Regions from separate parts of the Priestia sp. LL-8 genome, predicted to be linked through region 1. Evidence: predicted binding sites of a transcription regulator. Region 1 holds the regulator's gene; each other region holds the start of a gene.
What was found. Region 1 encodes Rex, which represses fermentation and respiration genes when NADH is low (regulators of the CRP and FNR family bind a similar motif). Its sites were predicted from a motif close to TTGTGAAATATTTCACAA; they were not measured.
Positions count from the first base shown of each region.

Region 2: the regulator Rex is predicted to act here: its motif matches at 3,495-3,512, upstream of U9R83_RS12995 (DUF1641 domain-containing protein).
Region 3: the regulator Rex is predicted to act here: its motif matches at 5,805-5,822, upstream of U9R83_RS09175 (ubiquinol oxidase subunit II).

Region 1 is NZ_JAZAQH010000001.1:212,902-223,285, reverse strand. Features, by position in the region: gene U9R83_RS01315 (CPBP family intramembrane glutamic endopeptidase) at 1-493, shown strand, start outside; gene U9R83_RS01310 (YdiK family protein) at 490-717, shown strand; gene tatC (twin-arginine translocase subunit TatC) at 744-1,499, opposite strand; gene tatA (twin-arginine translocase TatA/TatE family subunit) at 1,515-1,700, opposite strand; gene U9R83_RS01295 (redox-sensing transcriptional repressor Rex) at 1,754-2,392, opposite strand; gene U9R83_RS01290 (ABC-F family ATP-binding cassette domain-containing protein) at 2,851-4,785, shown strand; gene tsaD (tRNA (adenosine(37)-N6)-threonylcarbamoyltransferase complex transferase subunit TsaD) at 5,041-6,057, opposite strand; gene rimI (ribosomal protein S18-alanine N-acetyltransferase) at 6,054-6,503, opposite strand; gene tsaB (tRNA (adenosine(37)-N6)-threonylcarbamoyltransferase complex dimerization subunit type 1 TsaB) at 6,518-7,216, opposite strand; gene tsaE (tRNA (adenosine(37)-N6)-threonylcarbamoyltransferase complex ATPase subunit type 1 TsaE) at 7,213-7,683, opposite strand; tRNA gene U9R83_RS01265 (tRNA-Asp) at 7,904-7,979, opposite strand; tRNA gene U9R83_RS01260 (tRNA-Met) at 7,984-8,060, opposite strand; rRNA gene rrf (5S ribosomal RNA) at 8,085-8,200, opposite strand; rRNA gene U9R83_RS01250 (23S ribosomal RNA) at 8,270-10,384, opposite strand, start outside.
Region 2 is NZ_JAZAQH010000001.1:2,548,324-2,558,707, reverse strand. Features, by position in the region: gene U9R83_RS13010 (NAD-dependent malic enzyme) at 1-737, shown strand, start outside; gene U9R83_RS13005 (AEC family transporter) at 750-1,706, shown strand; gene U9R83_RS13000 (NAD(P)/FAD-dependent oxidoreductase) at 1,752-2,930, opposite strand; gene U9R83_RS12995 (DUF1641 domain-containing protein) at 2,964-3,416, opposite strand; gene U9R83_RS12990 (hypothetical protein) at 3,846-4,262, shown strand; gene U9R83_RS12985 (ammonium transporter) at 4,259-5,542, shown strand; gene U9R83_RS12980 (IDEAL domain-containing protein) at 5,675-5,872, shown strand; gene U9R83_RS12975 (hypothetical protein) at 6,117-6,320, shown strand; gene brnQ (branched-chain amino acid transport system II carrier protein) at 6,360-7,715, opposite strand; gene U9R83_RS12965 (cation:dicarboxylate symporter family transporter) at 8,102-9,373, shown strand; gene U9R83_RS12960 (M42 family metallopeptidase) at 9,481-10,384, shown strand, end outside.
Region 3 is NZ_JAZAQH010000001.1:1,806,197-1,816,580, reverse strand. Features, by position in the region: gene U9R83_RS09200 (SDR family oxidoreductase) at 1-818, opposite strand, end outside; gene U9R83_RS09195 (universal stress protein) at 1,166-1,660, opposite strand; gene cyoD (cytochrome o ubiquinol oxidase subunit IV) at 1,811-2,107, opposite strand; gene cyoC (cytochrome o ubiquinol oxidase subunit III) at 2,108-2,707, opposite strand; gene qoxB (cytochrome aa3 quinol oxidase subunit I) at 2,709-4,676, opposite strand; gene U9R83_RS09175 (ubiquinol oxidase subunit II) at 4,678-5,616, opposite strand; gene U9R83_RS09170 (TetR/AcrR family transcriptional regulator) at 6,043-6,936, opposite strand; gene U9R83_RS09165 (cytochrome P450 family protein) at 7,150-8,403, shown strand; gene U9R83_RS09160 (cytochrome P450) at 8,525-9,757, shown strand; gene U9R83_RS09155 (hypothetical protein) at 9,960-10,384, opposite strand, start outside.

The sequences.
Region 1 (10,384 bases):
TGCTGTTGTCTGGTCAGTCCTTGGGGTGTTTCTCGCTATGGCTGGTCAAGCTGTAGCAGGTATGATTGAGCACGCTCTTGGCATTACCCAAGTATCTGAAAACACACAAAATATTGTTAACCTTGTTAAAGCAACACCGTTCCTTATTGTCGTTACGTCTGTTATTGGACCAATACTAGAAGAGATTATTTTCCGAAAGATTATTTTTGGCTCTCTTCACAAACGATACAATTTCTTTATCTCTGCATTTATTAGTTCCCTTATTTTCGCTGCGGTACACTGGGATTTTAAACATTTACTTGTGTATACAGCTATGGGATTTGTATTTGCATTCCTTTATGCAAGGACGAGACTAATTGTTGTACCTATTATTGCTCACGTTTTGATGAATACAATCGTTATTTTATCTCAAACTATTTTTGCAGATAAAATTATAGAAATGCAAAAACAAGCAGAACAAATGCAGTTTATTTTTGGAGGCATGTTTTTATGAAGAATATCCCTTTAACACGAGGGTTTATTTATATTATTATGGGGATTTTATTCACCTACCTGGCTATTCAAAATGCTCAGGAAACCGTTTGGAACTTCCCCACAATCTTATTTGCACTCGTAGCCGCATTCGATTTCAGGTTTGCGGTTCGCATCTTTATCTTGCACTATAAAATTAAAAAGTTGCAGCAGCAATATAAAAATCAAGATGATTCATCTAAATAAAAAAACCACTGTTTCAGTGGTTTTTTTTACATACTAACATCTTCTCTTTCTTGCTCTGCCCTTGCCTTTAACACTTTGCGATACGAAATGCGGGAAATAATGATGCTGATTTCATACAGTATTAAGAGCGGCACTGTCACCATCATGTGCGAGAGCAATTCCGGTGGTGTAATAAGTGCGGCAATAACTAGCAGTACGAAATAGGCATACTTTCGAATTTGAGATAAAAACATAGGCGTTATAATTCCTAATCGCGTCAAAAACATGACGACGACAGGAAGCTGAAACAACAGGCCAAAAGGCAGTGTGAGCTGCATTAAAAAAGAAAAGTATTCATTAATGCCAATCACTTGGTTTACATTCAGCTCATCGGAAACGCGCGTCATAAAATCAACGACAAATGGAAACAACACAAAATAAGAAAAAGAGACACCGCCGATAAAGAGAAAAATGGAAACAGGAATATATCCAAGCGTTACCTTACGCTCTTTTTCATATAAACCAGGACTAATAAATGCCCAAAGTTGATACAGTGCAACAGGAGCTGCAAGTACACAGCCGATAATAACAGCAAACTGCATATAAATCTTAACTGGGTCTGTTAGCCTAAATGCATTCATCGTTAAATTTTTTGCCTCATCAGCATGCTGTAAATAGACAATAACCTTATCCGCTATAAAAAAGCCGGCAACTGTGGCAATGACAAAGAAAAATAAAACAATTAAAATGCGTTTTCGCAGCTCTCCTATATGATCATATATTGACATTTCTTGTTCGGTCATACTATGATCACCCTTTTACTCTTTGTCATCTACTTGACGCTGTTTATCTTTTTCACGATCATCTGATGCCCCGCTAGCGGCATGCTTAAACTCTCTAAGCGTTTGCCCGACTGATCTTCCTAGCTCCGGTAACCGTTTCGGTCCAAAAATAAGCAGTGCTACAATCGCAATAATAATCCAACTGCCTGCTCCAATCCCCATATTCCCACTCTCCTTATTAATTTAGACTTAAGGAAATCGTAACACAGTCCACCTTATTCAACAGGATAATTTTTCAAAAAATAGACAAGCGACTGTAACTCTACAGCAAGATCAATATGATGCAGTCGAATCTCATCGGGTACGTTTAAGCGTGCAGGAGTGAAGTTTAGAATCCCTTTAATTCCGCAATTCACTAAACGATCGGTAATTTGCTGAGCAACAGTGGCAGGAACGGTTAAAATCGCTACTGAGATGTCATCACTCATATAATCTTCCAATTGGTCAAGGTGATAAACCGGCACGTCGCCCACTTTTGTACCGACTTTATCTTCTATCACATCAAAAGCGCACTCAATTTTGGTGTTATTATTTTTAATAAAATTATAATTTAAAAAGGCCGTTCCTAGATTCCCTACGCCAATCAGTGCTACTTTCGTTACTTCATCTTGGTCTAACGTTTTACGGAAAAATGTAAGTAAATAATTCACATTGTAGCCGTATCCCTTTTTTCCTAATGCTCCAAAGTAAGAAAAGTCCCGACGAATAGTAGCAGAATCCACTTTCACTGCCTCGCTTAACTCCGCTGACGACACACGCTGTTTACCAGAAGCATGCAAGTTTTTCAAAAAACGATAATAAAGCGGCAATCGTTTAGCCGTTGCTTGTGGTATTTTTAATTGTTCAGTGTTCACGTTGTACCCCCTCAGTTCATGTATGTCATTACTAACATTTTCAAGTCATATTGCATTACCTTTCACAAAGCATCAACCGCTTTGAGGTAGCGCTTCCAATTCTCTCTCTTTTCTCTTGTTTTATATATACTCCGCTTCACACCCCGACGGCTTTTGTCTATCCAGCACTACTTAAAGTCGGTAGCTAGAACGAAGTAATTAGCCCTTCAAAGGATTCGTTTGTTAGTCATGACGGGTTTTCTACATCCATCATATATAAGTTCAGAGATGCACTTATCTCTTATTTTAACATAGTATCCTGTATAAAATGTGCAGGTAAAATCATTTTATTTCATGAATCAAAACATTCGCTTCATCATTTGTCCTTGTCCCTCTACAAATTACAAACGCTTGTAGGAAGAACTTGTAGTTGAAAATATGTTAAAATACACTATGGATATACTACTAGAGGTGAAAAAATGATTATTCTACAATTGAACGGTATTACAAAATACTATGGGGCAGAACCCATTTTATCGAATATAAAGTTAGAAGTACAATCAAAAGACCGCATTGCCCTAGTGGGACGAAACGGTGCTGGTAAATCAACTTTATTAAAAATTATTGCTGAGCAGCTTTCTTATGACAGCGGAGAGATTATCAAACCTAAAGGTGTTTCCATTGATTATATGGGACAAGATACAGTTCTTGAGTCAACACTCTCCATATGGGAAGAAATGATGACTGTCTTTGCTCCGTTAAAGAAGATGGAAAAAGAATTACGTACGCTTGAAACGAAGATGGGCGATCCAGATATTTTTAATGATTCAGTTCAATACGAAAAACTAACCAAAGAGTACGATCAGCTTCAAGTAACGTTCAAAGATTTAGGCGGCTATCAATATGAAGCGGATACACGATCTATTCTTCACGGTTTCCGTTTTTCAAACTTTGACTATAGCACCCCTATTTCCTCCTTGAGCGGTGGGCAAAAAACGCGCTTGGCTCTTGCAAAACTGCTTTTAACAAAGCCAGACTTGCTTATTCTCGATGAGCCTACCAACCACTTAGATATTGAAACTTTAGCATGGCTGGAACAGTTTCTGCAAGGGTATGAAGGAGCTATTTTAATTGTTTCACACGATCGTTACTTCCTTGATAAAGTCGTAAATCAAGTGTATGAAGTCACACAAAAAACAACGGTGAAGTACACGGGCAACTACTCTAAATACCTCGTACAAAAAGCCGAGCGCTATGAAAAAGAGTTGCGTCAGTACGAAAAGCAGCAAGATGAAGTCGCAAAACTGAATGATTTTATTCAGCGAAACATCGCCCGCGCATCGACTACAAAACGTGCGCAAAGCAGACGTAAACAGCTCGATCGAATGGAGTTAATAAACCGACCTAATGAAGGTGAAAAATCAGCTAGTTTTTCGTTTGAAATTGAGCGTCAAAGCGGAAATGAAGTCTTAAATCTCGAAAACGTGTCTATTGGATATGATGAAAACAAATATGTCGTGCAAGAGGCAAACCTTCGAATTAAAAAAGGTGAAAGCCTTGCGTTGGTTGGCCCTAATGGAGTTGGGAAATCAACTTTATTAAAAGGTATTGTGGATAAGCTAAGCTTCAAGACTGGAACCATTTCTTTTGGCTCAAACGTAATGGTTGGTTATTACGACCAAGAGCAAGCCAATTTAACGTCTAATAAAACCGTTTTAAATGAGCTTTGGGATGACTACCCATCCAAACCTGAAAAAGAAATTCGTACAGCGCTTGGAAATTTTCTCTTTTCAGGTGATGATGTACTGAAAATCGTTTCCACGCTTAGCGGTGGTGAAAAAGCACGTTTGGCTCTTGCGAAGCTCATGCTTCAAAAGGCTAACTTCTTAATTTTAGATGAACCTACTAACCATCTTGATTTAGATAGCAAACAAGTACTGGAGAATGCGTTAATTGATTACCCGGGGACTCTATTATTTGTTTCACATGACCGTTATTTTATTAATCGTATTGCAAACAAAATAGCCGAGCTATCTCCTGAAGGGGTAGAAGAGTTTCTTGGAGATTATGACTATTATGTAGAAAAGAAAGCAGAAATAGAAGAAATCAAAGAATTAGAAAATGTAAAAGCAAACGAAGAACGTACGGTAAAAGTAGATAAACAGTCTTATAAACAAGATAAAGAACAAAAGAAATTGATGAGGCAGCGAACACGCCGCATTGAAGAAATTGAAACTGAAGTAAACAAATTAGAAGCCGCACAAGCGGCGAATGAAGAACTTCTTTGTGACCCTGAAATTTATCAAAATCACGAGGAAGTATCAAGATTAAACGGTGAAAATGAAAAAATTTCTTCACAGTTATCCACATTAATGGAAGAGTGGGAAGAACTGCAGCTGCTTCTAGAAGAATAGCCTATATTTTTTTGTATCTATTCATCCTATTTACTTGTTCATGCGCTTTAGGACAAGCTTTATCCACTCTGTGAATAAATAGTGGATATCTGTCTGATTTTCATAATTAAAACTTGTTGATAACAGGTCCGTGTACTGAGTGCACGGACTTTTCCACATAATTATCCACAGTCAATTCTAAATTTATTGAATATTGTTGATAAATCATTTTTATCCACAAAAAAAGACGAATGAGAAATAAATCTCATTCGTCACTTACTCTTCCAAGTCCAAACCGGGGTTTGCATTTAATGACATATCTGAACGTTTTCCTTGAGCAAATCGTACGCTTGCTGCTGCTCCAATCATTGCGGCATTATCCGTGCATAGAGATAGCGGCGGGATAATCAGCTCAATGTTTGATAATGGTGCGAACGCCTCTTCTAGCGCTGCTCTAAGTCCTTTATTAGCAGCAACTCCTCCTGCTAATAAAACTTGCTTAACGTTATATTCCTTTGCAGCTTTAACGGTTTTAGTTACTAACACATCAATGACACTCGCTTGAAAGCTCGCAGCAAGCGTTTGTGGAAGAATTTCTTCACCTTTTTGCTTCGCGTTGTGGACAGTGTTAATAACTGCTGATTTTAATCCACTGAAACTAAAATCATAGGATCCTTCTTCTAGCCAAGCACGCGGCAAATCAATTAATGGCTCTCCTTCATGTGCAAGGCGGTCAATATGAGGTCCGCCTGGATATGGAAGGTTTAACGTGCGGGCTACTTTATCGTAGGCTTCTCCTGCTGCATCATCTCTCGTTTCACCAATCACTTTAAACTGACCGTGACTTTCCATGTATACAAGCTCCGTATGCCCTCCAGATACAACTAGCGATAAAAGGGGAAATTCTAATTTTTTGATTAGCTGATTCGCATAAATATGTCCTGCAATATGATGAACACCAATTAATGGCTTTTGATGTGCAAATGCTAGCGCTTTGGCTGCATTTACGCCAATAAGAAGTGCTCCCACAAGCCCTGGTCCTTCCGTTACAGCTATTGCATCAATATCTGCAAACGTCAAGTTCGCTTGATTTAAAGTTTCTTCAACTACTACCGTAATTTGTTCTACATGATGACGAGATGCAATTTCCGGTACGACACCGCCAAATCGTTTATGGCTTTCTATTTGAGAGGCCACCACATTGGCTACAATTTCATGACCGTTTCGAATCACGGCTGCTGCTGTCTCATCACAGCTTGTTTCTAATGCTAAAATTAATTGATTTTCACTCATAAATTCACCCACATAACTAATGCATCCTCATTGTTATCAGAATAATAATTCTTACGAATACCTCCAGGTTTAAAACCTAGCTTTTGATACAATGATTGTGCAATATGATTAGATACCCTAACTTCTAATGTCATTGACGTAGCACCTAGTTTTCGAAGAACGTCCATCACGTTGCGCAGCAGCAATTCACCGAGTCCCTTGCCTCGGTAGTCTGGCAATAGCGCAATGTTGGTTACATGTGCTTCGTCAATAACAATCCACGTTCCGCAATACCCAATAATATTTTCTCCTTCCTCCATCACAATGTAAGTTGAAAATTGATTATTGGTTAACTCATTTTGAAACGCTTCTGAACTCCAAGGTGTCGTAAAAGACTTCTCTTCGATTTTCACTACTTGATCAATATCTTTAACTTCCATTAAACGAAACTTAATTGTTAGTTTCATGTTTATACCTTCTTTTATCCTTTTTGCTGTGAAGCAAGCCAGTTGGCTTCGGCTTCAGCTAAACGAATGTAGTTCGGAACAAAAGTATGCACAGACTGCGGCTCTTTCTTCATTCCTAAGAAAGCCAATTCACTTGGTCTTGGATTAAACTGCTGAACATGGGCAAATACAGCTTGTTCACCCAACACTTCTTTTAACGCCTCTTCATGCATGGGAAGATCATTGCCTATGAATAAAATAGGTTTGTTGTATGACTTTAAATGTTCCGCCCAGTCTTTATTAATAACAAGTCGATCACTTTCAACTTCTAGAAGACCTCGTTCGTTATTCCATTCATATAGTCCTGTATAAAGCTGTTGACGGCGCGCATCAAATAACGGAGCAATATACCCATCAAAATAGCGACCGTTTGCTGCTAGTGCCTCAAGGCTAGATACACCTATTAAAGGAATATTTAAAGTCCAAGCAAGTGTCTTGGCAATGGTAACGCCAATGCGTACACCTGTATAAGATCCTGGACCGTGTGCCACTACAATACGGTCTAGCTCGCTTGGCGCAATATCACAATCCTTTAACAAAGATTCCACAGCGTTCATCACACGAACGGAGTGATTCTTTTTTAGATTCGTAATAATTTCTCCAATTACTTTGTTTTCTTCAACGACAGCAACACCCATGACAAAATTGGATGTATCAATGGCTAACATTTTCATCTTTTAAAAAGCTCCTTACATATTTCAACGTACCGACTGCCTATCGCTTTCACAAGGATTTTACGAGTCGTTTCGTTTTCATGGTAAATATTGATTTGAATATATTCATTAGGAAGCTGCTCTTCAATCAGATGAGCCCACTCCACGACCGTCACGCCATCTCCTTCAAAATACTCATCGAACCCTAGGTCTTCAAATTCATCCCCTAGACGGTACACATCCATATGATAAAGAGGAAGGCGACCGCTTTTGTATTCTTTAATGATCGTAAATGTCGGGCTATTCACATTGCGTTCAATTCCTAATCCTTTAGCTAAACTTTTTGTGAATGTTGTCTTTCCAGCTCCCAAATCGCCTTCAAGCAGCAGCAAGTCACCAGCTTCTAATAAAGTTGCTAGACGAGCAGCCAGCTGATTAGTTTCATCAGGAGACGTAGACATAAACGTAAATTCGTTAATCTCTGTCATTCATTCAGAACCTCATTTCAATCTGTATATATATATTGTAAACGTTGTGGACTATACATATCCAGTAAGAAATCCAACAATCTTTAACATCGCAATTCTATAAAGAAATTTCTTTGTATATAAAAAATTCCTTAGGATTGCTCCTAAGGACGGTAAAGTTTTATATAAAAATGGTTCAAACAATAAAAAAGACGAAACACATTGTTTCGTTTCTAAAACATGGCGGTCCCGACGGGAATCGAACCCGCGATCTCCTGCGTGACAGGCAGGCATGTTAACCGCTACACCACGGGACCATGTTGGTTGCGGGGACAGGATTTGAACCTGCGACCTTCGGGTTATGAGCCCGACGAGCTACCGAACTGCTCCACCCCGCGATGATAAAAAAGCAAAATAAAAATGCCTAGCGATGTCCTACTCTCACAGGGACAAAGTCCCAACTACCATCGGCGCTAAAGAGCTTAACTTCCGTGTTCGGTATGGGAACGGGTGTGACCTCTTTGCCATTATCACTAGACATTTATATGAGATTATTCTCTCAAAACTAGGTAACAGTTTGCTGAGTAAAGCTTACGCTTTTAAAGTTTTGGTTAAGTCCTCGATCGATTAGTATCAGTCAGCTACACATGTCGCCACGCTTCCACCTCTGACCTATCAACCTGATCATCTTTCAGGGATCTTACTAGCTTGCGCTATGGGAAATCTCATCTTGAGGGGGGCTTCATGCTTAGATGCTTTCAGCACTTATCCCGTCCACACATAGCTACCCAGCGATGCCTTTGGCAAGACAACTGGTACACCAGCGGTGTGTCCATCCCGGTCCTCTCGTACTAAGGACAGCTCCTCTCAAATTTCCTACGCCCACGACGGATAGGGACCGAACTGTCTCACGACGTTCTGAACCCAGCTCGCGTACCGCTTTAATGGGCGAACAGCCCAACCCTTGGGACCGACTACAGCCCCAGGATGCGATGAGCCGACATCGAGGTGCCAAACCTCCCCGTCGATGTGGACTCTTGGGGGAGATAAGCCTGTTATCCCCGGGGTAGCTTTTATCCGTTGAGCGATGGCCCTTCCATGCGGAACCACCGGATCACTAAGCCCGACTTTCGTCCCTGCTCGACTTGTAGGTCTCGCAGTCAAGCTCCCTTGTGCCTTTACACTCTACGAATGATTTCCAACCATTCTGAGGGAACCTTTGGGCGCCTCCGTTACATTTTAGGAGGCGACCGCCCCAGTCAAACTGCCCACCTGACACTGTCTCCCGGCCCGATCAGGGCCGCGGGTTAGAATTTCAATACAGCCAGGGTAGTATCCCACCGACGCCTCCACCGAAGCTAGCGCTCCGGTTTCTCAGGCTCCTACCTATCCTGTACAAGCTGTACCAAAATTCAATATCAGGCTACAGTAAAGCTCCACGGGGTCTTTCCGTCCTGTCGCGGGTAACCTGCATCTTCACAGGTACTATAATTTCACCGAGTCTCTCGTTGAGACAGTGCCCAGATCGTTACGCCTTTCGTGCGGGTCGGAACTTACCCGACAAGGAATTTCGCTACCTTAGGACCGTTATAGTTACGGCCGCCGTTTACTGGGGCTTCGATTCAGAGCTTCTCCCAAAGGATAACCCCTCCTCTTAACCTTCCAGCACCGGGCAGGCGTCAGCCCCTATACTTCGCCTTGCGGCTTCGCAGAGACCTGTGTTTTTGCTAAACAGTCGCCTGGGCCTATTCACTGCGGCTCTCTCGGGCTATACACCCTACCAGAGCACCCCTTCTCCCGAAGTTACGGGGTCATTTTGCCGAGTTCCTTAACGAGAGTTCTCTCGATCACCTTAGGATTCTCTCCTCGCCTACCTGTGTCGGTTTGCGGTACGGGCACCTCCCGCCTCGCTAGAGGCTTTTCTTGGCAGTGTGGAATCAGGAACTTCGGTACTATAATTCCCTCGTCATCACAGCTCAGCCTTTATGATGAGCGGATTTGCCTACTCATCAGCCTAACTGCTTGAACGCGCATATCCAGCAGCGCGCTTACCCTATCCTACTGCGTCCCCCCATTACTCAAACGGCGGGGAGGTGGTACAGGAATATCAACCTGTTGGCCATCGCCTACGCTTTTCAGCCTCGGCTTAGGTCCCGACTAACCCTGAGCGGACGAGCCTTCCTCAGGAAACCTTAGGCATTCGGTGGACAAGATTCTCACTTGTCTTTCGCTACTCATACCGGCATTCTCACTTCTAAGCGCTCCACCAGTCCTTACGGTCTGACTTCGCTGCACTTAGAACGCTCTCCTACCACTGACATCAAAGATGTCAATCCACAGCTTCGGTGATACGTTTAGCCCCGGTACATTTTCGGCGCAGAGTCACTCGACCAGTGAGCTATTACGCACTCTTTAAATGGTGGCTGCTTCTAAGCCAACATCCTGGTTGTCTAAGCAACTCCACATCCTTTTCCACTTAACGTATACTTGGGGACCTTAGCTGGTGGTCTGGGCTGTTTCCCTTTTGACTACGGATCTTATCACTCGCAGTCTGACTCCCATGGATAAGTCTTTGGCATTCGGAGTTTGACTGAATTCGGTAACCCGTTGGGGGCCCCTAGTCCAATCAGTGCTCTACCTCCAAGACTCTCACAACATGAGGCTAGCCCTAAAGCTATTTCGGAGAGAACCAGCTATCTCCAGGTTCGATTGGAATTTCTCC
Region 2 (10,384 bases), 2.3 Mb from region 1:
TTGAAGGGCTATCTGAAGAAGAAGCGTATGATCGTTTTTGGGCATATGATTACAGGGGTCTGTTAACCGAAGACATGGAAGATTTAGCTCCTTTTCAACAGCCTTACGTTCGCCAAAATGAAGAGATTAAAGAATGGGAAAAAGACGATGAAAATAAAATTTCACTGTTGGAGCTTGTGAAACAAGTGAAACCTACCATTTTAATTGGAACGTCAGGCGTCACGGATGCTTTTACCGAAGAAATCATTAAAGAAATGGCCAAACATGTAGAGCGCCCCGTTATCATGCCGCTTTCCAACCCAACTAAACTTGCTGAAGCTGTTCCGGAAAATATTATAAAATGGACGGAAGGAAAAGCGCTTATTGCAACGGGAAGTCCATTTGAACCCGTTGAATATAACGGGCATACTTATGAAATCGGACAGGCTAATAATGCATTTGTGTTTCCGGGTCTTGGTTTAGGTGCAATTGTGGTTCGCGCTCAAAAGTTTACTGAATCTATGTTTGCAGAAGCAGCCAATGCAGTAGCGCGTATAGCAGAAACAGATACAAAGGGAGATACGCTTCTCCCAAATATTAAAGATCTTCAAAAAGTATCAAAGGCGGTTGCTGTGGCAGTTGCCGATGCTGCTGTAAAAGCTAACGTAGCAACTGTTACCGAAAAAAATGTAACTAAACTTGTAGAAGAAGCGGTATGGCAGCCTGTTTATAAACCTGTTAAGGCAAGAAATGAATGAGGTGAATGATAAATGAGCATAGGTCAAATTTTTCTCATTCTCGCGCCTATCTTTTTTGTCATTTTGCTTGGTTATTTAGCAGGGCGCTTTAAAAAATTTGACAAGCAAACGTCTAAGGGGCTTAACACATTAGTAACGAAGTTTGCGCTTCCTGCACACTTATTTGTAGGTGTGACGACAACGCCAAGAAAAACACTCATAGATGAATGGCCGTTTTTAGTTGCGCTGATTTTAGGCATCGTCGGGTTTTATCTCATTATATTGCTCATCGTGAAGTATGCAGGGAAGCATACGCTAACTTCTTCTTCTATGTTTGCTCTAAACTCAGCTCAGCCAACGTTTGCTTTTATGGGCATTCCGGTACTTGGAGGCTTGTTTGGTGCAGGTGCAGTAGCGATTCCAATTGCCATCACAGGAATCGTGGTGAACGCGATTTTAGATCCGCTGGCAACGATTTTGGGAACCGTTGGCCAAAGGGGACGAAAAGAAGGGGAAGAGAAAACAAGTTTATTCAAAGTAACGGTTCATTCTATTTTGCATGGTCTATCTGAGCCTTTGGCATGTGTCCCGTTAATTGGAGTGATTTTAACGCTTTGCGGCTTTCAGTCACCTAAACTGTTACAGGATATGCTTGATCAAATTGGAAGTATCACATCCGGAGCAGCTTTGTTTGCAGTAGGAGTAACGATTGGAATTGGAAAAATTAACTTCAGTAAAGGCGCGCTTGGGATCGCTGTCTTAAAAGTAGCGGTTCAACCGATCGTTATGCTCGGAATTGCAGTATGGATAGGGCTGTCTTCAGATGAAGTGACAAAAGCTATTTTACTGGTAGCTTTTCCTGGGTCTGCTGTAGCTGCCATGATTGCTTTGAGGTTTGAAAGCTTGGAAAACGAAACGGCATCTGCTTTTGTCATTAGTGCTATTTTATCGCTGGTTACGCTGCCGCTTCTTATTTCTTGGCTTATGTAAATAAAAAAACGAAAGAGGAGAATTCCTCTTTCGCTTTAAGACGGATTAATAAGCTAATGCGAATAATCCTTTGATATGAGATAAGTAACGAACGTTACTTGCTTCTTTCATAAGTGATGCTGGTAAACCTTTTAATTGCGTTTTGTTTCCGCCGATTGTACCAATTGCATCTTTGCGTCCAAGACTTCCTAGTGTACCAGAGAAGACAGGAACGAATGATTCCATTGCTCCGCCGCGAATAGCTACTGCTAAGTTCACGCCTACAACTTCACCCATTTGCCAAGCTAATTGAGCAGTAGGTGGGTAAGGGCGACCTTCTGGACCCATTACAACCGCTGAGTCACCAGCAAGGAATACATCTTTATGAGATGTAGATTGTAAGAATTCATTTACAAGTGCACGACCGCGGTTTACTTCGATACCTGAGTTAGCAACTACAGAGTTACCTTGAACTCCGCCAGTCCATACCATTGTTTTTGTTTCGATTTTGCTGCCGTCTTTAAGTTCAACAGTTGTAGCATCCATTTTTGTTACAGGTGTACCAGTAACGAATGTAACGCCACGTTTTGTTAAACTTGATTGAGCGCGCTCTACTAATTCAGCAGGGAAGCCTGGAAGAACTGTAGGAGCTGCTTCTACACAGTATAGAGAAATTTCTTTTGGATCAACACCGTGTTTTAGACATAGGCTTGGCATTAAGTCAGCGTATTCACCAACAAGTTCGATACCTGTTAATCCGCCACCGCCAACTACGATTGTACCGTCAGCTTTATTTTTTGTTTTGCTGTATTCAGCGATACAAGCTTCTACGTGTGCACGTAAACGGTTTGCATCATTTACTGATTTAAGAACGAAGCTGTGCTCTTCTAAACCAGGGATACCGAAGTAAGCAGTTTCACTACCTAAAGCTGTAACAAGGTAGTCGTAGCTTAATTTTGTACCATCTTCAAGAGATACTTCACGTTGATCTGGTGAGATTTCTTTTACCGTTGCAATTTTTAAATCAACGTTGTAGTTTTTAAGTAATTTATCAAGTGGTAAAGCTACCGCTTGTTCAGAAACGCCGCCTACAGCTAGACGGTGTAATTCTGTAATGATTTGGTGAGTAGCAAAACGGTTCACTACTGTAATTTTTGCTTCATCCGCACTTAGGTGTTGGCGAGCTGTCATTGCAGTTAATAAACCACCGTAACCGCCGCCTAAAATTAAAATATGTTTTGACATAGTCGATCCTCCGTCCACACTTTTTAATGAAAATTATTTTTGTTTTTCGTTTGTAATGTCTAAATACGCTTGTGCAAAGCGGAATAGTTTTTGAGCTTGTGGATCTTTAAGCATGCGTAATAAACCGAATAAACCGATTGAGTTAGAAGCATTTGCTTCTGCACGATCGTTTGCTTCGATTGCAGTAGCTGCAAGACCTTTTACTGTTCCTTCTACCGGCTCGATAAATTCTTTTACTCCACCAAGTAGATCTTCTTTTAATACGTCGTCAGTTAATAATGATTGCGCAACGTCGTAAGTTTTTGTAAGCACCGTTACCATTTCAGATAATTTTGGTAAATTATCTACAAGAACAGTAAGAGCTTCTTGTACTTCAGGCTTTAACAATTGATCTAACACATCCGCTTGACCTTTGTTAACTGCCGCTTCTGTTTGTACAGCAGCATTTTCCTCTGCAGCTGATTTTTGAATAGTTGATTGAGACATGAAAAGTCCTCCTTTGCTGGATACTGTTGCATATGTAGTTCCTAGTTATCTGCTAGACTTTCAAACTACATTGTGAAGTTGTGAAATCTTGCACATAATTCTATTTTAATTTTAATACGAGATAAAATCAACTCATTTCGTTGAAAAAATAAGTGAAGAACCTCGTAACCCTTTGTTTAATAAAAGTTTATAAGAAATAAAGCGAATAATTGCCTAGGTAAATAAAATTAAAATAGGGAACTAACATAATTCCTCTTCCTACGATAAAACAAATAACGTCATATTTCAACACATACGAACTTAATATTCTATAAGTAGTAAAAAGATAGGGCGCATTTACTATTTAAAGAGTTTTCAAAAAATTACATTGACTTACTATAGTGTTCTACATATAATCTAAATATAACATCTTATGTAAGGAGATATAACATGGTTATAGTGGATGAACTTTATCATAATGTGGTCATTACATTGCCTCAATTAAAACTAATTGAATTTATAATGAAGTTAAAAGAAGCTAAAGCACAAGAAATAGAAGATATAAAAATGAAAATTAGTAAATACGAAGAGAAGAAACGTGCTGAAGAAGCTTGGTATCAATCACTATCACCGTTTCGTAAATTTTTTACCGGGCGTCCTTTAAGTCAGCATCAAGCGGTCGAGTATATGGTATACGTAAAGGAACGCTTTAAAAAAATTGATCACCTTAAAGCACAAATGCGAGAACTTCATGAAGTTCTTGAATTAATAAAAGCGGAAAATGAAGAAACAAGTGAAATTACGCTTTCGCCTGCTATTGTACAAGAAATAAAACGACTAAAAAGCAGTGGAGGCGCGGAGATATGAGTGTTAATGAACTAAGTTTAGGTATAAATACGACGTGGGTTGTGTTAACAGCCGCGATGATTTTGTTAATGGAAGGCGGCTTTGCCTTGCTAGAGGCAGGGTTTGTCCGCTATAAAAATAGCGTGAATATTATTATGAAAGTATTCGCTGATATTACAATAGGAACGCTTTGTTTCTATTTAATTGGGTTTGGATTAATGTACGGAGATGATTTAGGTGGAGTTGTCGGTAAAAGCGGTTTTGCGCTCTCAGGTAATTTATCGCACCTTGACATTCCAATTGGGCTTGAAACGTTTTGGCTGTTTCAATGTGCGTTTGTGATTGCAGTCATCTCGATCGTTTCTGGAGCGGTAGCAGAACGAATTAATTTCCGTGCATACCTTTTATATGCCATTTTAATGACTACATTTATTTATCCTATAGCCGGCCACTGGATTTGGGGAGGCGGATGGATTAGTAAGCTAGGAATGCTTGATTTTGCCGGTTCGGCAGTTATTCATGCGCTAGGCGGTTTTTCAGCTTTAGCAGCTGCAATAATGATTGGACCAAGAAAAGGGAAATTTACGCAGAATGGAATTAGTTCCGTTTCTCTTCCAAGCAATTTGCCGCTTGCCTCAGTTGGTGCTTTTTTATTATGGTTTGGATGGTTCGGGTTTAATGCAGGAAGTACGCTAAGTGCCACTGACGTTAGAATTGGTCACATTGCTATTGTCACAATGTTATCAGCAGCAGCAGGCGGAGCAGCTACTTTATTTTATACTTTATTTCGCTACAACCGTTCAGATGCACCTTCTGTGATAAATGGATCGCTTGCCGGACTGGTTGGCATTACGGCCGGGTGCGCTTTTGTTAACACACCATCTGCTATTTTTATTGGAGCTGTATCTGGCTTATTAATGATGGCAGCTACAAACTGGCTCGAAGCACGTCAAATCGACGATCCTGTAGGAGCTTTTCCTGTACACGCTGCTTCGGGAATATGGGGCACGTTGGCTGTGGGCTTGTTTTCTACAGACGGCGGTGTGTTTACAGGAGGGGGCTGGACGTTACTTGGCGTTCAACTTCTTGGATTAATGGCTCTATGCGCTTGGGGATTTGTTACGACGTGGATAGGGTTAAAGGTTATTTCCTTGGTGGTTCCGCTTCGGTCTACGGAAGAAGAAGAAGAAGTGGGCTTAGATATCAGCTACCACGGTATCATGGCAGCTCATCAAGCTCCTGAATTTATTGAATATGAAAACTACTATGCGGAAGTAAAAGAAAAAGCCGCAGATTCGTAATAAAAGGCCGCGCTTTATAACAAAAGGGCGGCCTTTTGTTATAAAAAAATAGATTTAAAATACTTGGTTTAAATGATTGAAAAGTCAGAATATTTGTGTTATATTATAAAAAAGCCAAGGAGTTGATTTCTTATGAAAAAGAATTTACTTAATTCACCGCAAAAATCCAACGGAAAGGTGCTTGATGCATTATTCGCTGAGATGATTTTAGACAAGGCGATTGCAGAATTTCGTAAAGCACAGCTAAAAGAAGAAATCGACCGCACGCTATTGATGAAAAATAAAGAAGAGTTTTTAAAACTCTCATCAGAACTTAAACAAATTTCTTAATTACTTACTATACTTCACACACCATCTAAAATAGATGGTGTGTTTTATTTTTGAGACCTACTAAAAGGAATTAATTAGTAATAATTATGGACCTCCATGTACGCTTAATGAGTTTACAGGGTCTCGAAACGGGGAAACTGTTCCAGAGTTCAAATTTGATAACTATTATCCACCAGCAAATGGATTTATTCCATACAATGACACCACTTTCACAAAAGAAGTTTCTAGAGAGGCTGTTGAAGAAGTGTTTTTTGTAGCTCCGTATGCTATTTATCAAAATGAAACGTTTGGAGTATCAGATGCTTCTAATAGTCGAGTGCTTCTGACCACATCTGAAGAAGAAAAAGCTGATAAACATCATTTTCAACGAACGGATAAATATCTATATGAAAAACGTGTGTTAAAGGAAGAAGTGAAGTTAACGGAGAAAAAAACTCCTTATTTATAAAACGCCACAATAAAAAGAGGATGCAAATGCATCCTCTTTTTATTTAATCAATTTTCTTGAAGTGTTTCTGTTCGTATTATCATTTGTACGAAGGAAGGTAATGCCAAGACCGATTAATCCTCCTACAATAGCAGGAACTACCCAGCCGAGACCCACTCCATACATAGGTAGAATCGATGTAAACAGATCGTTTACTGCCGCGATTTTGAATCCAGCAGCATTTAAGCCATCAAACAAACTAACGATAAACGTGAAAAGAAGGCTTACTTGGTAAACTTCTGAACGTCCTTTAAATAAAGGATGTAAGAATGTCAAAGCAATTAACACTATAGCTAACGGATAAATAGCTGTTAAGACTGGAACTGAAATAGCGATTAATTCCGTTAAGCCAAAGTTTGCTACAACCGCGCTGAATGCTGATAAAATGACAGCAATCAACTTATAAGAGACCTTTGGAAACAACTTATGGAAAAAAGATGAACAAGATGTTACAAGGCCTACACTTGTCGTTAAACAAGCAACGGTAATCATCAGACCTAAAAGAATTCCTCCGTAAGAGCCAAAGTAGTAATTCGATACTTCAGCCAAAACCGTACCTCCGTTATCAAGACGTCCAAGCTCTGATACGCTTGAAGCACCCATATAGGACAATGCGCTATAAATAAGAGCTAAAATAACGGCAGCGATAGCCGTAGCTTTTGCACAAATTGCGATAATTTGTCGATTGGTTTTTGCTCCTTTTTCTTTGATTGCATTAATGATAATAATTCCAAAAACAAATGATGCTAGTGTATCCATTGTTAAATAACCTTCTTGGAAGCCTTTAAAGAATGCGTGCGTTGTATAAGCTTCGCTTGGTGCTTCAAATTTTCCAATTGGGTTCACAACGGCTACAACTACCAATATTCCAATAAACGTTAATTTAATAGGTGTTAAAACTTTTCCTACTAAATCGACAATTTTCGCAGGATTTAGCGAAAAAAAGCACGTAATAGTAAAGAAAATTACCGTGAAAATGATAAGGGGAAGGTGACCTGAATTTTCTGATAAAAAAGGCTTAACGCCAATTTCAAACGAAACACTTCCCGTTCTTGGCATTGCAAAAAGCGGTCCAATTGCCAAGTATAAAATTGTAGTAAAGATAATACCGAAAGCTGGGTGTACACGACTAGCTAAAGACTGCAGATCCTCTTTTCCGGAAAAACCAAATGCGAGAACACCTAGAAGAGGTAGACCTACACCCGTTACTAAAAATCCAGCATTTGCTGACCAAATATTGCTTCCAGCAGACTGACCTAACATTGCAGGGAAAATTAAATTACCTGCGCCGAAGAATAGGGCAAAAAGCATGAAGCCAATAACCACTATAAATGAAAAAGGAACTTTGTTTGACACATTAAAACCTCCAAAATTATAAATGCTTTTTATTATCGTGTTGAATAATTAAAATTTTCAGAATTTTATATTCGAATAATAAAAATAAACATGTATCGTATTATACTAACCTAAAATGCATATTTCAATATAAAATTTTATTTTTTTAATTAATTCGCTGAAATAGCAAAAATAGAAAAATACTTAGCAAAAAAATCTCAATATACAACAATTATTTGATATGATAAAACAGAACCGTGGCTTTTAAAAATTCGCATGTGCGGCCTTACATCCTTTTAGTAAAGAACTGTTTACATAAGGTGCTGTAAGGATGTATATTTATACACGGTTCGCGGAACCGCATATGCTCGATGGATGAAAGTCAACTGTGCGAAAGGAGCAAGAAAGTGAAAAGGTTAGGTCTAGCAACTCAGATTCTAATTGGACTGATTTTAGGCGTAGCTGTAGGTGCTATCTTTTACGGAAGCGATACAGCCATTTCTATTTTACAGCCGGTTGGAGACATATTTATTCATTTAATTAAGATGATTGTCGTACCGATCGTGATTTCAGCATTAATCGTAGCGGTCGCAGGAGTAGGCGATATCAAAAAATTAGGTAAGCTTGGCGGAAAAACAATTCTTTATTTTGAAATTGTTACAACCATTGCGATTGTAGTGGGGATTATTGCCGCGAACTTATTCCATCCTGGTGCAGGGGTTGATATGGGACATATTGAAAAAAGCGATATTTCTCAATATGAGGCAACGGCAAAAACGTCTGAAAGTACAGGGATTGCTCAGGAGCTTCTTCATATTGTTCCGACAAACGTCTTTCAGTCGGTAGCAGAAGGCGATCTTTTACCAATCATTTTATTTTCCGTACTGTTTGGTGTAGGCGTAGCTTCGATTGGAGAGAGAGGAAAACCTGTTTTAGCCTTTTTTGAAGGCGTCTTGGATGCAATGTTTTGGGTAACTAATTTGGTGATGAAATTTGCTCCAGTAGGTGTATTTGCACTTATTGGTGTTAATATTATAAAGTTTGGTGTCGGATCACTTATTCCATTAGGAAAATTAGTGTTCGCCGTTTACTTCACCATGATTTTCTTTGTGCTTGTGGTTCTTGGAATTATCGCTAAAATGGCTGGAACAAGCATGTTTACGCTGATAAAAGTGTTAAAAGACGAGCTGCTTCTTGCTTTTACAACGGCAAGTTCAGAAGCCGTTTTACCATCTCTTATCAAAAAGATGGAAGACTTCGGTTGTTCTAAATCGGTTACATCGTTTGTTATTCCAACAGGCTACACGTTTAACTTAGATGGTTCAACCATTTATCAGGCGCTGGCATCGCTGTTTATTGCTCAAATGTACGGCATTGACCTTTCCATTATGGATCAAATTCAGCTCCTTCTTGTGCTAATGTTAACCTCAAAAGGAATGGCTGGTGTACCAGGGGCATCGTTTGTAGTTGTACTTGCTACGCTTGAATCTATGGGCTTCCCTCTTGAAGGCATGGCATTTATTGCAGGAATTGACCGCATTCTTGATATGATGCGTACCACAGTTAACGTAGTAGGAAATGCTCTAGCTGCAATTGTAATGTCCAAGTCTGAAGGCGAGTTTGATAAGCAAAAATCATTAAATTATACAAATGAATTAAAGAAATCAAACATAGCTTAAAACAAAAAAGCCGGGCAGCTGCCCGGCTTTTTTGTTTGGAGCTGCGTGTTATCTTTTTTGAAACATATGGTAAAATAAAAGAAATGAGAGACAAAGGAAGTGTCATAATGACGGAAACTGTTCAGTTAATTAAAAAGCTTGTTTCGATTCCCAGTCCTTCTGGAAATACAGAAAAGGTGATTTCATTTGTCGAAGACTATGTAAAAGAGCTAAATATTCAAACGTATCGCAATCGAAAAGGAGGCTTAGTCGCTACTATTCCCGGTAAAGATACAGATCATCACCGCATGCTGACGGCTCATGTCGATACATTAGGTGCTATGGTAAAAGAAATCAAACCTAGTGGACGTCTGAAAATCGACCTGATTGGAGGGTTTCGCTACAATTCTATTGAAGGAGAATATTGTGAAATTGAAACTTCATCAGGAGAAGTATTTACAGGAACCATCCTTATGCATCAAACATCTGTTCATGTGTATAAAGATGCAGGGAAAGCTGAGCGAAATCAAGAAAATATAGAAATTCGATTGGATGAAAAAGTACATAGCGCAGAAGATATTCGCAGCCTTGGAATTGAAGTCGGCGACTTTGTTTCGTTTGATCCTCGTGTAGAAATAACCAAAAGCGGTTTTATTAAATCTCGTCATCTCGATGATAAAGCAAGCGTAGCTTTATTGCTTCAGCTCATGAAAACAATTCAAGAAGAACAGATCGAACTGCCATACACTACGCATTTTCTCATTTCAAATAATGAAGAAATTGGATACGGAGGGAATTCAAACATTACGCCTCAAACGGTAGAATACTTAGCGGTTGATATGGGTGCTATGGGAGATGGACAATCTACTGATGAATACACCGTGTCTATTTGTGTAAAAGATTCAAGCGGACCGTATCATTACGGTTTGAGAAAGCATTTGGTGGAGCTAGCTAAGCAGCATGATATTCAGTATAAATTAGATATTTATCCGTTTTACGGATCAGATGCTTCTGCTGCTATTCGTGCGGGGC
Region 3 (10,384 bases), 1.6 Mb from region 1:
GCTAAAAATACGTATACATTTGCTAACTCTACCGGCTGACCAGCACGCTGCAAAGGTGTATCTTGTCCAAAGCCTGGAATAGCGTCGCTTGGCTGCCCTCCAGAAATTTGCAGCGGTGTCCAGATAGGTCCTGGAGCAACTGAGTTGACGCGAATACCTTTTGAAGCTAATTGCTTGGCTAGTCCGCGAGTGAATCCGTTAATGGCAAACTTTGTAGCTGCATAATCTAATAAATTAGGACTTGGGCTATAGCCTTGTACAGAACTTGTGGTAATAATAGAAGCACCTGCTGGTAAATAAGGCAGCGCTGCTTTTACGGTCCAATATAAAGAGAATACATTTACTTCAAAGGTTTTGCGCAGTTGGTCCGTTTCTAAATCAGCAAGATCTTCTACTGCCTGCTGTTTACCTGCTACGAGCGCTAAAACGTCTAATCCATCTAATTCCTTATAAGCTTTTTCTACTAGCTCCTTGCAAAAAGATTCTTCGCCTACATCACCAGGTATGAGTACTGCTTTTCTTCCTTCCGCTTCAATAAGCTTTTGTACTTCTTCTGCATCAGCTTGCTCTTGTGGCAAGTAATTAAGCGCAACGTCCGCTCCTTCTCTTGCATAAGCGATAGCTGCTGCTCGGCCAATACCTGAATCTCCACCTGTTACAAGAGCTTTTCTGCCTTTTAATTTACCTGCACCTATGTAACTGTTCTCCCCGCAGTCTGGGATGACGTTCATTTCTTTTTGTACACCAGGCGGTTCTTGATACTGTTTTGGATAGTCTTCATGGAAATATTGAGTTAATGGATTATTTAACTTTGACATATTCGTCACTCCTTTATAAATCAACCTTAACCAACTAAGGAAAAGTTTTCTATATGCTTGTTCTTCCCCTCTTCTTCTTTAATAAACATGTTTAATGTGCTCTACTATTCTCACCTTTCTTTCATTGCCATTCCCCTTCAATCAACAGCTAGAAACAGCTGCATACATGAAAACTACATTCACCATCACAATAAAAAATCCGAACGAGTCAAATTCTCCCTTAAGAATCTTGACTCCTTGTTCGGATCTTCTTTTAACTAAAATACGTTTATCCCCCCTCTTTAAATAAAGGGTGAGAGCTTTGTATTTTGTTGTGTACAACAAGTTTTATTTCTCGTCTGTGTCTGCTACTCTGTTAGTTCTACTTGTAAAGGCTTTGATTCCTCTTCAGCTTCTTTAGGAGTGCGAACGATTAACACATCACATTTTGCATAGCGCAAAATATGCTGAGATACACTTCCGATTAAGATACGCTCTACCGCGTTTAACCCGGTTGCACCGCATACAATTAAATCAACGTGCTTATCGGGAGCAATTTTTTTAGATATTTTTGTTTTAGGAGAACCGTGTTCAATTAATGTCTCGACTTTCGTTACTCCAGCCTTAATGGCTAGGTTACTATAATTGGTTAAAAGTTCTTCAGCAAATTTCTCTGCATCTTGAAAGCGTGTATCCGTATAAAATGCATAAGGTGATGGACTTAACGCCTGTATGTCGATAACGTGACAAATTATCAAATGAGCGTTATTTTTTTTGGCACTGTTAACTGCTTTTTTGAATGCCCACTCCGCTTCTACAGAACCGTCTACTGCTACGAGGATGTTACGATAAGCCATATTCATCATAATCTCTCCTTTAACATTCGTTTATAAAGAACTTTCTTTGCTACACTTTTATTGTACTTCTTGCGCAAGCGAAAGTATGTGATTTTTATCACAAGTTATAGAAATTAATAAAAAATGGAGCCGCGCACATCGTACACGGCTCCATTTTTATTGAACTTGAGAGTTAAAAGTCATTATCCAAATAGATCCTGCTACAATCGTAATAACAAAAACGATTCCAAGTATTAAAGCCATCACATTATAACGAGGCTTCTCTCCGTCTTTAATATGCATAAAGAAAAACAATTGAACAAAAAATTGAAGCACGGCCATTCCTAGAATGCTAGCTAGTAATATATTTTTAGCAAGTACGTGGTTTAATACCAGCAGTAGAGGAATAACGGTTAAAATAAGTGAGAAAATAAATCCGGTTGTATAAGCTTTTAACGACCCATGGTTCTCCACCTACATCACCCCCATTAAATACACAACCGTATAAAGGAAGATCCAGACAGCATCAAGAAAATGCCAGTATAAGCTGATAATCGTCACTTTTCGTTTTGTTACAGAGGTAATTCCGTATCGTTTTAACTGGATTGTAATTGAAATCATCCAAATGATGCCAGCCGAAACGTGCAGCCCGTGTGTACTAACTAGTGTATAGAAAGCCGTAAAAAATGCGCTTGTGGAAATGGTTGCTCCTTCGTGAACCATAGTTTGAAATTCATGAATTTCAAGGCCAACAAAGCATACACCTAAAAGCAGCGTTACGATCAGCCAGCCAATTAAAGGCTTTATTTTTCCTTTGTGCATGCTCAATACAGCTAATCCGCTCGTAAAGCTGCTCGTTAATAAGATAAACGTTTCAGAAACAAATCCTGGAACTTCAAAAAATTCCTTTCCCGTAAGGCCTCCCGCAGTATGATTAACAAGAACAGCATACGTAGCAAATAATGCTCCAAATAAGATGCAGTCCGTTACGAGGAAAAGCCAAAAACCCATAACTTTGATTTCTTCATCATGTTCATGATGATGTTCTTCGTGGTGCGCTGTCGCATATGCCATGTTACCCGACCCTCCCTACTGAATCTTCTGTATGTCGAATTTCATCCACGGGAATATAATAGTCCGAGTTGTATTGAAAAGAACGGGCTAGTAAACAAGCTCCTACTCCTGTCAAACCGAATATCGCTACCCATACCCAGTGGAACGTTAAGCCAAAACCAGCAATGAACCAGAAAACCGACATGATAAATGGAATACCTGAATTCTTAGGCATATGAATTGGAGAAAAAGCCGCTCCTTCCTTCGCTTTTCTCTTTTTTCTTTCTTCTTTTATCGTCCACCACGCATCTTGCCCGGTTACTGTTGGAATCACTGCAAAATTGTAGTGCGGCGGCGGTGAAGGAATGGACCATTCTAATGTACGGCCATTCCAAGGATCTCCTGTTACATCTCGTTCTCCGTACTTAATGCTATGAAGAATCTGCCATGCTTGAAAGATAAACCCTATGCCCATGAAGAAGGCTCCCACTGTAGAGATAACGTTCAACGGTCCCCATCCCATGTCAAAATCGTACGTATAAATACGGCGTGTCATTCCCATAAATCCTAATGCATATTGAGGCATGAAGCATACGTAAAAACCAATATTCCACGTCCAAAACGCCCATTTACCAAGACGGTCATTTAGTTTAAAGCCAAACATTTTTGGCCACCAATAGTACAAACCTGCAAAAAAGCCGAATACAACGCCTCCGATTAATACTTGGTGAAAGTGTGCAACTAAAAAATAGCTATTATGATACTGATAGTCTGCGGGAGCTGCTGAAAGCATAACACCGGTTGCTCCTCCTACAACAAAGCACGGGATAAAAGCAATTGTCCATAGCATTGGCTGAGTCATTTGAATACGGCCGCGGAACATCGTAAATAACCAGTTAAACACTTTAACACCCGTTGGAATTCCGATAGCCATCGTCGTAATAGCAAAAAACACATTCACATTAGCCCCTGCACCCATCGTAAAGAAATGATGTACCCATGTAAAATACGATAGAACGCTAATAATCATCATTGAAAAAACCATAGATTTATAGCCAAATATCTTCTTTTGAGAAAACGTTGCAACGATTTCAGAAAAAATGCCGAATGCAGGAAGTACAACGATATACACTTCAGGATGTCCCCACATCCAAATTAAGTTAATGTACATCATTGGATTTCCTCCGCCGGTCATGGTAAATAAGTGTCCGTCAAAGAAGCGGTCAATAAACAATAAAGCAAGCGTTACGGTTAATACAGGAAACGCGAAAATGATAATAATACAGCTTGCTAGAACAGACCATGTAAATAGCGGCATATGCATAAGTTTCATACCGGGCGCACGCATTTTTAAAATGGTCATAATGAAATTAATTCCAGAAGCCAAGCTGCCAATACCTGATATTTGAATGCCCCAAATATAAAAATCTTGACCTGGTCCAGGACTGAACTGCATGCCAGAAAGCGGCGGATAACTTAGCCACCCTGCATCTGGCGAGCCTCCGATTACAAACGACAAATTGAAAAGCATGGCGCCAAAGAAAAATAGCCAAAAGCTTACCGCGTTTAAAAAAGGATAGGCGACATCTCTTGCTCCAATTTGAAGCGGCACAACGATATTAAAGAAAGCAAACATAAGCGGCATTGCCATAAATAGAATCATAATGGTTCCGTGCGTAGTGAAAATTTCATTGTAATGATTAGAATCTAGAAAATGCCACTGGGGAAATGCTAGCTGCATACGCATTAATAATGCATCTACTCCGCCTCGAAACAGCATTAACAATGAAGAAAGCATATACATGATTCCAATTTTTTTATGATCCACCGATGTGAGCCACTCACGCCATAGCCACTTCCACTTTTTAAGATACGTAAGAACAAAAATAATACCGGCTAGTGTTAACAAAATGGCGACATCTGCTCCGTAAATCATCGGCTCCCCTGTCACAAAAAAATGAGATGAAAAATCTTTTAATTTGTCTAACAACTTAGTTTCCTCCTTCCTGGTGCTCGTGCTGTGTATGTGCTTGTTCATCAGAAGCCACATTCATGGTCTTCATATCTTCATTTTTCATATGGTGATGCTGACTATAATATTGACCACCATTTTTAATGACAATTTCTTGGAACAAACCTTTAGGAATGGTAGAATACGATTTCTCCAAAGAAAGACCTTGTTTGGCAAGACTGTTATAATCAGCTTTTGTCAAAGCTGGTGCTGTTTCTTTTACTTGTTTTACCCACTGATTAAATTCTTTTGTCGATGTAGATTTAACTTTAAAGTTCATATGGGCGAACCCTTCACCCGTAAAATTAGCCCCTGAACCAAAATATTCTCCCTTGTGATCAGCTTGCAGCCAAAGCCCCATGGCCATTCCCGGCATGGTATATAATTGTCCTCCCAACTCCGGTACCCAAAAAGAATTCATAGGTGCATCTGACGTTAGCACGAATTGAACAGGCACATTCTTTGGAATTTCTACATAGTTGACTGTCGCAATATCTTGATCCGGATATTGAAATAGCCATTTCCAGTCAAGGGATGTTACTTCAATTGTTAGCGGCTTTACATCTTTTTTCGGCGGATCTACTAATTCATAAGTCGTCTTGGCCGTAGCGAAACCTAAAATGCCGATAATAATAATGGGGATGCCCCACCAAATAAATTCAAGACGCTTGCTATCGTCCCAGTCTGGTCGATACGGAGCCTTGTTTCCAGGCTTATCACGGTAGCGTAAAACGATATACACAAGCAGACCTAAAACAGGAATAACAACAATTGTGCATAAAATTATGGAAAAAATAATTAACTGGTATTCTTTTTGAGCCACCGCCCCCTGCGGATTTAAAATCAAATAACGACTATCACAACCTGCTAGAAAAATTGTAATGAATACGAAGAGAATGATTAACTTGCCAATATGCATTGATTTTTGCTTTCTCACCTAAGCTCAGGCTCCCTTCCTTTAAATCTCTGTACATAATAATGGTATATAAACGTTCATATTAGAGATGCATCCCAACGGATCAAAGAGCTAAAAACCTCCTAACATATTGAAGTTTGTCATGACATATTACTTACTCCTAAAAAATTATCATGTTGTATGTTTAAAAGGTGTGATATTTCTCACACTTGAAGCGATTTTTATCTAGTTTAAATGGCTTTACCATAATTTCGTCACATATTTGGTTAAATGTGGTGTGAAATGCCTTGCTCCTGGCGGGTAGATTCTTATAAAAGCAAAAAGCTCTTCCAGTTATTATTAACTGGAAGAGCTTTTTATAAGTAATAGTAGAAGTGGCGAGCTTCAAATCCTTATGAATTTGTTTACTTGATCTGCTGAAATATCCAATCAATCATTTTTTGTTAAGAGAGTTACGACTTCCTTATATTCCTCTAACTCTTTGGTCTGTGCGAGAGTATTGATTTTCTCTAGCGATAAAAGAGAGCTCTGAATGATAAATGTGCGAGGCTCCGTATCATTTTGCAGTAATTCATCAGATATAAACGTAACAAATTCCAGACTCTTCTTTTGTTCCTCTTCGTTTGTTATTTTATTTTCAATCACCCGTTTTAACTTCGCGGTTACGCGCGTAAGCTCAGTCGAAAAATGACTTTCTGTTTTTTCATTAAATACCGCAGAGTAAACGGAAGGATTAAATAACTGTTCTTTTTGTTCTGCTACTTCGATTACGATTTCCTCTATACGCTTCATACAATAACGGACAATTTGTTCAATAGGCAATGGATAGTTCAGCGCTTTGTTCATTTTAAACATATTGTTAAGCATTCCTTCTAGCAGCACAGCTCCATCGAATAAATAAGGAGAAGTCTTAGATGGGAAAATCTGCTGAAAACGTTCATATATCCAGTTGAATGTTGCAGCTTTTAATTCCTCTACATATTGAAATGTTTTAACTTCATTTAAAACGAGTGTACTTTCAATCATTTCAGGAATTTTGTTTTGCTCTGCAAAGTTCAGCATAAAAATTATCTGTTCTTCAAATACCTTCTGATTATCCCCTCTATATTCAATGGCTACTTTTTCTCTTTGTAGAATAAGTGATTCTTGCAAAGACGAAAGTAATGAGAGAAGCAGTTCGCTTTTAGATGAAAAATATTTATAAAATGTTCCTTTTGAAATACCGCTTCTTTCTAATATATCTTGTACCGAAGTGTCTACGTATCCTTTTTCCATAAAAAGCTGGTGTGTATGCCCTAAAACATCGAGCTGTTTTTGATTCATTGCTGCTACTCCTCTGTTTACAATTTACTTTTTAATTAGTATAACTTATCTGCCTTTTCCTAAGTGAATTTTATCCTTTTTCCTTGATAAACAAGTAAAAATAATTATATACTATTAGTACATTTTTATACCAGTTGTATAAAAATGTACTAATAGTATACCTGTAAAAAAAGCTATATCCGGCTACAACTATATGGAGAAAGGAATGTTTTTGTGAAAAACCTAGATAAAACCGTAGAAGATAAGGAAGTTTTAGACTTATTTAGTGGTAAGAGCCGCGAAAATCCATTTGTGTTATTTTCGAAAATGCGGAAGATGGGAGCTGTTATTCCTATTCCTTCTCCGATGGAAGAAATAAAAACGCAGGCGTGGGTTGTGACTCGTATGGAAGAGGCTATGCAAGTTCTAAAAGGTCATCATCATTTTACGGTAGACCAAAGTTCTATTAACACACCTCATGATACACGAAAACATAAAGCTGATGAGTCTGATCCCCCTACATTTTTTGGCGGACAATCGATGCTTTCTGTTGATGATCCAGATCACCGGCGCCTACGCAAGCTTGTATCAAAAGCATTTACTCCAAGATATATGGAAAGCTTACGTCCGCGTGTACAAGAAATAGCCGATGAGTTACTCGATGAAGTACAGGACAAAGGAAAAATGGATCTTGTTAAAGACTACGCCTATCCGTTACCCATCAACGTTATTTCTGACATGCTCGGTGTTCCGAAAGAAGATAAAGAAAAAATTCACGGTTGGTCTGCTGCTATTGCAAAAGGGCTGAGCTTAGGGAGAAGAGATCCTGGGGTGGATAAACAAATAAAAGCTTTTGGAACGTACACCATGCAGCTAGTAGATGCTAAGCGTAAGCATCCTGCCGACGACTTAACAAGTCAGTTAGTCGCGATTGAAGAAGGAGGAGATCGCTTGAGTGAAGGGGAATTGCTTTCAATGATTACGTTATTAATTTTTGCGGGTCATGAGACTACCTCAAATTTAATTGCGACCGGATCTTTAATGTTATTTGATCATCCTGAACAGCTGGAAAAAATTAAAGCCGACCCTGCTTTAGTAACTTCAGCTGTTGAAGAATTGCTTCGTTTTAACGGGCCAGCCACTATTTCAGGACCTCGTTATGCCACCAAAGATCTTGAATTGGGCGGTCAGCAGATTAAAAAAGGCGACATGGTAATTCCTGTATTAAAGTCAGCGAATCGTGATGAGCAGCAGTTTATAGATTCAGAGGAACTTGATATTACGCGTACTATCAAGAGGCACTTGGCCTTTGGTCATGGTATTCATATGTGCTTAGGAGCTCCGCTGGCTCGTATAGAAGCAGATATTGCTTTTTCTACCTTACTAAGACGTATGCCTAATATGCGCCTTTCCATTCCTCGGGAAGAAGTAAACTTACATTTTACACTAAGCTCACAAGGAGTAACTTCCTTACCCGTTATCTTTTAAAATATCTAAAAAGTACAATTCGATAAAATAATTATTGATCTAGCAAGTGACAGCTGCTTAGCTATGTAGCTGGTAGATTTTGAACCTATACCTACCTATTCTAAAGGAGGAATAAGATCATATGAACAAAGAAGTCATTCCCGTTACAGACATTCCAAAATTCCAATCACGTGCAGAAGAGTTTTTCCCTATCCAATGGTATAAAGAAATGTTGAACAACTCCCCTGTTTATTTTCATGAAGAAACAAACACATGGAATGTATTCCAATACGAACATGTTAAACAAGTCTTGAGCAACTACGAATTTTTTTCAAGCGATGGACAAAGAACCACTATTTTTGTTGGAGATAATAGTAAGAAAAAAAGCACAACTCCAATTACCAATCTTACAAACTTAGATCCTCCTGACCACCGGAAAGCACGGTCTTTGCTTGCTGCAGCCTTTACTCCTCGAAGTTTAAAGAACTGGGAACCGCGAATCAAGCAAATTGCAGCAGACCTTGTAGAAGCGATACAAAAGAATTCAACTATTAATATTGTTGAAAATTTATCTTCTCCTTTTCCTAGTTTAGTTATAGCAGATCTATTCGGCGTACCGGTAAAAGACCGATATCAGTTCAAGAAATGGGTAGATATTTTGTTTCAGCCTTATGACCAAGAAAGATTAGAAGAGATCCAACAAGAAAAGCAACGTGCAGGAGCTGAATATTTTCAATACATCTACCCGATTGTCGTTGAAAAGCGCTCCAACCTTTCTGATGATATTATCTCAGACTTAATTCAAGCGGAAGTTGATGGTGAAACATTCACAGATGAAGAAATTGTGCACGCTACCATGCTGCTTTTAGGTGCAGGAGTTGAAACCACCAGTCACGCCATTGCAAATATGTTTTATTCTTTCTTATATGACGACAAGTCGTTATACAGCGAGCTGAGAAACAATAGAGAATTAGCTCCAAAAGCAGTAGAAGAAATGCTTCGATATCGGTTTCATATCTCCAGACGAGATCGCACGGTTAAACAAGATAACGAGTTATTAGGCATTAAACTAAAAAAAGGAGATGTCGTTATTGCGTGGATGAGTGCATGTAATATGGATAAAAATATGTTTGAAAACCCTTTTTCTGTAGATATTCACCGTCCAACTAATAAAAAACACTTAACATTCGGAAACGGACCTCATTTTTGTTTGGGCGCCCCTCTTGCCCGGCTTGAAATGAAAATTATATTAGAAGCATTTTTAGAGACATTTTCTCACATCGAACCGTTTGAAGATTTTGAATTGGAATCGCATTTAACAGCTTCAGCTACCGGTCAATCTTTAACGTATTTGCCCATGACCGTGTACAGATAAAGTTTATATATATGACAAAAAAGAGAAACGTGAAAGAGATTGGTCTTCTCCCTCACGTTTCTCTTTTTGTTATTTAGCTATTTATTGGACTTTTAGTATCTCTGCTAAGTATTTATGTACTACACTTGAAGGCCTTTAATACCATTTAAGATTGGCAGTAAGCGAAACTTAAATGCCGAGGAGCTCATTAACGAACTATCAGCTATTTTCTTCTCTGCCCTAATACATCTTCTATAAAAGACTGATACAAATAATTAATAAGAGCAGTCGCAATCGAAATCACAAAAAGTTGGAAACGCGTCATGTTGACCATTTTGTATACCTTTAGTTTTTCTGCCAGACTGGTCAAAGGGTAAGCAAATAGATAGTCAAATAGGACGTTAATTAACAAATATTTTTTGAAATTCCCATAGGTCAGCTTGAATACCCAAAAATTAGCTATAAAAAACGGTCCAAATATAAAAGAAACGTCGCTTGAAAGTTTAGGGAAAAGAGGTTTCCTTACTTTCCACCATGTAAAGCTTTTAGATAACTCACTGATAAAAGCAATAACTAATGAACTAAATGTCAAAACAGGTAGGTATCTTTTAAAGACAAATTTATCAACTTTTACTATAGACAGCCAAG